Regions from separate parts of the Agromyces sp. NPDC055520 genome, predicted to be linked through region 1. Evidence: predicted binding sites of a transcription regulator. Region 1 holds the regulator's gene; the other holds the start of a gene.
The links. The regulator HrcA, encoded in region 1, represses chaperone genes, less so after heat shock. The targets are predictions, from matches to a motif close to TTNGCACTCGNNNNNNNCGAGTGCNAA.

Region 1 (3,371 bases):
CTTCGTCGGCGTGACCACCTGGATGCCGACCTTGAGGTCGCCGCGGCCCGAGCCGCGAAGCCGCGAGACGCCGCGGTCTTTCACCGTGAGGATCTCGCCGCTCTGCAGGCCCGGCTTGAGCTCGATCTCGACGTCGCCGTCGAGTGCGGGAACCGTCGCGTGCGTGCCGAGGATCGCGTCGGTCATCGAGACCTCGAGGGTGCACAGCAGGTCGTCGCCGTTGCGGCTGAAGACGTCGTGGTTCTTGACCTTGATCTCGAGGTAGAGATCGCCGTTCGGGCCGCCGGCGGGCCCGGCCTCGCCCGAGCCCGGCATCTGCAGGCGCACGCCCGTGTCGACGCCGGCGGGGATGTCGACCGGCACCGTGCGACGGGCGCGCACGCGGCCCTGGCCCTGGCAGGTCACGCACGGCGTCGCGATGACGGTGCCGTAGCCGCGGCAGGTGCCGCACGGGCTCGACGTCATGACGTTGCCGAGGAGCGAGCGCACCGAACGCTGGATCGAGCCGGTGCCGTGGCAGATGTCGCACGTGACGGGCGAGGTGCCGGGCTGGCAGCACGAGCCGTGGCACGTCTCGCACGTGACGGCGGTGTCGACCTCGATGTCGCGGTGCGTGCCGAAGATGACCTCGTCGAGACCGACCTCGACGCGAAGCAGGGCGTCTTGCCCGCGTTCGCGGCGCGAGCGCGGCCCACGGCTCTGCTGCGCGCCGCCGAAGAAGGTCTCGAAGATGTCCCCGAACCCGCCGAAGTTCTGACCGCCGCCGAAGCCGCCCTGGTCGCCGAGGTCGTACTGCTGGCGCTGCTTCGGGTCGGACAGCACGTCGTACGCGTGCGTCACGGATTTGAAGCGTTCGGATGCCTCGGCGCCCGGGTTGACGTCGGGATGCAGTTCGCGCGCGAGGCGACGGTACGCCTTCTTGATCTCGTCGGGAGTGGCGTCATGGGAGACGCCGAGGACCTCGTAGTGGTCTGCCACGGAGGGCTTGTCCTTTCGATTGCCACCGGTCGCGTTCGCCGGGCGGCGGGGTTCAGTTCTCGCCGAGCGTTCGGGAGAGGTAACGGGCGACGGCGCGTACCGCCGCCATGCTGTGGGAGTAGTCCATGCGGGTGGGGCCGACGATGCCGAGCCGCGAGATGTCGCGGCCGGGGATCGCGAAGGCGCTCGACACCACCGAGGTCTCACCGAGGCCGAACGAGGCGTTCTCACGACCGATCCGCACCGTGACGGCGTGCTCGTCGCTCGCCATCTCGCCGAAGAGCTTGAGCAGCACGACCTGCTCTTCGATCGCCTCGATGACGCCGAGGATCGAACCGGCGAAGTCCTGCTCGGTGCGCACGAGGTTCGCCGCACCGGCGACCACCAGGCGATCCTGGCGCTGGGCACGCGCCTGCTCGGCGAGGGTCACCGCGAGCGTGTGCAGTACCGCGGCGTGGTGCCGGTCGACATGGTCGATCTCGCCCGACAGCGCGTCCGCGGCATCCGACATCGACCGGCCGCCGGCGATCTCGTTCAGCCGCGCGCTCAACGACGAGAGCGTCTCGTCGTCGACGGGCTGCTCGAGCTCGGCGAGGCGTTGCTCGACCTGCCCCGAGTCGGTGATGAGGATGCAGAGCACGCGATCGGGTGCGAGCGAGATGAGCTCGACGTGGCGCACGCGGGCGCTGCCGAAGCTCGGGTACTGCACGACCGCGAGCTGACCCGTGAGCTGGGCGATGAGTCGAACCGTGCGCGCGAGCAGTTCGTCGAGATCGCTCGACTCGCCGAGGAAGGTCTCGATCGCCTGCCGCTGCGCCGAGGTCAACGGGCGCACCTCGGTGAGCTGGTCGACGAAGACGCGGTAGCCCTTGTCGGTGGGGATGCGGCCCGACGAGGTGTGCGGAGCCGCGATGAGCTCCTCCTCTTCGAGCAGCGCCATGTCGTTTCGGATCGTCGCCGCCGACACGCCGAAGGCATGGCGCTCGACGATGGACTTCGAGCCCACGGGTTCGCGCGACGCGACGTAGTCCTGCACGATCGCGCGCAGCACCGCGAGGCTGCGTTCGGAGACCATGGCCCTCGCTTCCCTCAGCCGCTTAGCACTCGTTCTGACTGAGTGCTAATCATATCGCGACATCCCGACACGATGCCGTTGCCAGCGCCGGGCGGCGACGATACCGTATGCGTATCCCGCGAGTCACCCCCCGGCAGCGATACCCGTCGCGCGAAACGCGGTTCATCAGAACCCGAAAGGCACGCACTATGACCGACCCCAACACTCCTGACCCCGCCCAGCCCGTCCCGCCGCAGCAGCCGGCCGCCGCCGCACCCCTCTCGCAGGAGCAGGACGTGCAGTGGGGCTCCTTCGCCCACCTCGGCGGCGTGCTCGGCTTCCTGCCGTCGCTCATCATCTGGCTCGTCTTCAAGGACCGCGGCTCGTTCACGAACACCGAGGCGAAAGAGGCGCTGAACTTCCAGATCACGATCCTCTTCGTCTACGTGATCGGGTACATCCTGGCGTTCATCTTCATCGGACTCCTGCTCGTGTGGGCCGCGTGGATCGTCAGCGTCGTGTTCTCGATCATCGCCTTCCTGAAGGCGAAAGACGGCCAGCACTACCGCTACCCGTTCGCCGTGCGCCTCATCAAGTAACGAGTCGCGAAGCGAGCAGGCACCGAGCACGCCGGGAGAATTCCTCACCCGGCGTGCTCTTCTGTGCCAGCATGGAGTGTTTCGACGCCCTTCGTCGGGCGTCGAGACCGAACCCTCGCCCCCCGGGCGACCCGACCAAGGAGACACCATGTCCGATGCCACCCCGCCTCCCCCGCCGCCGGTGAACCCCTACGAGCAGCCGAGCCAGCAGCTCAGCCCGGCCGACGAGAAGCTCTGGGCGACGCTGATCCACATCGGCGGCATCTTCTTCAGCTTCGTGCCCGCGCTCATCGGCTACCTGATCCTGAAAGACAAGGGTCCGTTCGTTCGAGCGCACACGGCGACCGCGCTGAACTTCCAGATCACGATGACGATCGCGCTCGTCGTGGGTTACGTGCTGACGATCATCGTCATCGGCATCTTCATCATCCTCGCCGTCTACGTGGTCATCATCGTGTTCAGCATCATCGCCGCGGTGAAGGCCAACCAGGGCCAGCCGTACACCTACCCGATGTCGATCAAGTTCGTGAGCTGACACCCGGCCCAGCGAACTCCGACGCGTCGTCGAGCAGCCGCCTGACCACGGCGTCTGCGAGCAGCCGCCCTCTTCTGGTGAGTGTCACCACTCCCGAGAGGGCGGCTTTCGCGTCGACCAGACCGTCGGCGATGAGCCCGGCGACCGCGTGACGACCACCGGCGTGCAGCGACGCCACGGCGATGCCCTCGCGGATGCGAGTGAG
Region 2 (3,371 bases), on a different contig from region 1:
ACCGAGGGGCTCGCAGCCCAGGCCGCCGAGGCCCTCTCCGCGAACGGCGTGCCCGTGGGATCGACCGCGAACGCGAGCGAGGACACTCTCACCGAGACGGTCGTCTACTACGCGACCCCCGACCTCGAAGGTGCTGCCCGAGGCGTCGCCCAGTTCCTGCCGGAGGCCGACGTGCGGGTGTCGGATCAGTTCGCGGCGACCGGCAACCAGCTCGTCGTCGTGCTGGGCTCCGACTACGCCGACGCGACGGCCGGCTGACGCGGCCGGCTGACGCGGCCGGTTGACGCCGTCGCACCCGAATCGTTGCCATTCCGATATCGGCTGCGCTCGGCAGACCCTTGTGCAGCGACGCCCCGACGTGAGTATCTGGATGCGGCCGCTCAGGCCCGATCGCACGGTTCCGTCCCTGGCACCGTTCGAGCGGGCGGGCGGCCCGGCACAGGCCACGGGCGCGTGCTGATCACACACGGCAACATGGGAGCAACGCATGGCGAACGGAACCGTCAAGTGGTTCAACGCTGAAAAGGGCTACGGGTTCATCACCGTCGATGAGGGGGGCCAAGACGTCTTCGTCCACTACTCCGCCATCGACATGTCGGGCTACAAGGTGCTCGAAGAGGGGCAGGCGGTCGTCTTCGAGGTCGGTACGGGTTCGAAGGGGCCGCAGGCCGAGGGCGTACGCCCGGCCTGACCGACTCGCGGGACGCGTCGCCGGTCGGGCGGCGCGTTCTCGCAACCGCGGGGCCGGCGCGTGGGTACGCTGACCGCATGCGAACGCAGGCCGCACCGGCCCCGCGGCGGGGGGCGCGATTCGGAGTGCTCGTCGTCGCAGCCGCCCTGACACTGGCCGGCTGCCAGCCGGCACCCGAGCCCGGCCCCGCCCCGAGCGAGGCGAGGCCGAGCGCGGACGCCGCGGCATCCGCCGTCATGTTCGCGCCCTTGCGCGGCACCGTCGCCGACGCCGCCGCACTCGCCCACCCCTCGCTCGCCGTGAAGATCGACAACCACGAAGAGGCGCGGCCGCAGATCGCGCTGAACCGCACCGACCTCGTGTTCGAGGAGCTCGTCGAGGGCGGCCTCACGCGGTACGTCGCCGTGTGGCACTCGGATGTGCCCGACGAGGTCGGGCCCGTGCGGTCGATCCGCCCGATGGATCCCGACATCGCCTCGCCGCTCGGCGGCATCATCGCGTACTCGGGCGGCCAGGAGCAGTTCGTCGAGATGATGATGGCGACCCCGCTCGTCAACATCGTCTTCGACTACGACGACACCGGGCTCTTCTACCGCGCCGACGAGCGGCCGGGCCCGCACGACGTGATCCTGAAGGCGGCCGAAGCCGTCTCGCGCAACGCCGCGCTCGCCCCGCCGCCCCCGCAGTTCGCCTACGGCACCGCCGACCCGCTCGCCGCGCCGGCGCTCGCCGCTGCGCCGACGACGCGCATCGAGCTCGTCTTCGCCGACGGGCGGTCGCCTGCCTGGGACTGGGACCCCGCGACCTCCCTCTGGCTGCGATCGCAAGAGGGGGCGCCCGATCTCGAGTCGTCGGCCGAGCGCGTGCACGCGACGAACGTGGTGACCCTGCGGGTCGCCGTCGACGACAGCAGCTACGTCGACATCCCGAAGACGATGCTGATCGGTTCGGGTGAGGCGTGGGTGTCGGTCGCGGGCCGCACGGCCCACGGCACCTGGTCGAAGGATGCCGCGGGGTCGCCGATCACCCTCACCGCCGACGACGGCTCGCCGCTGCGTCTGGCGCCCGGCAACACGTGGGTCGAGCTCGTGCCCGATGCGGGCACCGCGACCTTCACGCCCTGAGCGGACAGCATCGACCTCGCTTGCACTCGTGGCGGTCGAGTGCCAGAATCGATTTAGCACTCACTCGATTTGAGTGCTAACCCAACGAATCTTTGAAGACGTCCGGGAAAGGACGAGAGAAACACATGGCAAAGATCATTGCTTTCAACGAGGAGGCCCGTCGTGGCCTCGAGCGTGGCCTCAACACGCTCGCCGACGCGGTGAAGGTGACCCTCGGCCCGCGCGGCCGCAACGTCGTGCTCGAGAAGAAGTGGGGCGCACCCACGATCACGAACGACGGTGTGTCGATCGCCAAGGAGATCGAGCTCGACGACCCGTACGAGAAGATCGGCGCCGAGCTCGTCAAAGAGGTCGCCAAGAAGACCGATGACGTCGCCGGCGACGGCACCACGACCTCGGTCGTGCTCGCCCAGGCGCTCGTGCGCGAGGGCCTGCGCAACGTCGCAGCCGGCGCCGACCCGATCTCGCTGAAGCGCGGCATCGAGAAGGCCGTCGCGGCAGTCACCGCCGAGCTCGTCTCCAACGCCAAGGAGGTCGAGACCAAGGAGGAGATCGCCGCCACCGCGTCCATCTCCGCCGGCGACCTCGAGATCGGTGCGCTCATCGCCGAGGCGATCGACAAGGTCGGCAAAGAGGGCGTCGTCACCGTCGAGGAGTCGAACACCTTCGGCACCGAGCTCGAGCTGACCGAGGGCATGCGCTTCGACAAGGGCTACCTGTCGGCGTACTTCGTCACCGACCCCGAGCGCCAGGAAGCGGTCTTCGAAGACCCGTACATCCTGATCGTCAACGGCAAGGTCTCGAACATCAAGGACCTGCTGCCGATCGTCGACAAGGTCATCCAGACCGGCAAGCAGCTGCTCATCATCGCGGAAGACGTCGACGGCGAAGCACTCGCGACGCTGATCGTCAACAAGATCCGCGGCATCTTCAAGTCGGTCGCCGTCAAGGCCCCCGGCTTCGGCGACCGTCGCAAGGCGCAGCTGCAGGACATCGCGACCCTCACGGGCGGCCAGGTCATCTCGGAAGAGGTCGGTCTCAAGCTCGAGAACGTCACGCTCGACCTGCTCGGCTCCGCTCGCAAGGTCATCATCACCAAGGACGAGACGACCATCGTCGAGGGTGGCGGCGACGAGGAGGCCATCGCCGGCCGCGTCGCGCAGATCCGCAAGGAGATCGAGAACACCGACTCCGACTACGACCGCGAGAAGCTGCAGGAGCGCCTCGCCAAGCTCGCGGGCGGCGTCGCCGTCATCAAGGCGGGTGCGGCGACCGAGGTCGAGCTCAAGGAGCGCAAGCACCGCATCGAAGACGCCGTTCGCAACGCGAAGGCCGCCGTCGAAGAGGGCATCGTCGCCGGTGGTGGCGTCGCCCTGATCCAGGCCGGCAAGACTGCCTTCGAGAAGCTCGACCTCACGGGCGACGAGGCGACCGGTGCGAACATCGTTCGCGTCGCGATCGACGCTCCGCTCAAGCAGATCGCCCTCAACGCCGGCCTCGAGCCGGGCGTCGTGGTCGACCGCGTGCGCAACCTCCCGGTCGGCCAGGGCCTCAAC

Region 2: the regulator HrcA is predicted to act here: its motif matches at 1,869-1,895, upstream of groL (chaperonin GroEL).

The regions. Positions count from the first base shown of each region.
Region 1 covers NZ_JBSHJY010000005.1:65,434-68,804, forward strand. The annotation lists gene dnaJ (molecular chaperone DnaJ) at 1-978, opposite strand, end outside; gene hrcA (heat-inducible transcriptional repressor HrcA) at 1,031-2,053, opposite strand; gene ACWGST_RS04385 (DUF4870 domain-containing protein) at 2,242-2,631, shown strand; gene ACWGST_RS04390 (DUF4870 domain-containing protein) at 2,780-3,166, shown strand; gene hemW (radical SAM family heme chaperone HemW) at 3,150-3,371, opposite strand, start outside.
Region 2 covers NZ_JBSHJY010000034.1:14,599-17,969, forward strand. The annotation lists gene ACWGST_RS12970 (LytR C-terminal domain-containing protein) at 1-258, shown strand, start outside; gene ACWGST_RS12975 (cold-shock protein) at 488-691, shown strand; gene ACWGST_RS12980 (DUF3048 domain-containing protein) at 769-1,815, shown strand; gene groL (chaperonin GroEL) at 1,941-3,371, shown strand, end outside.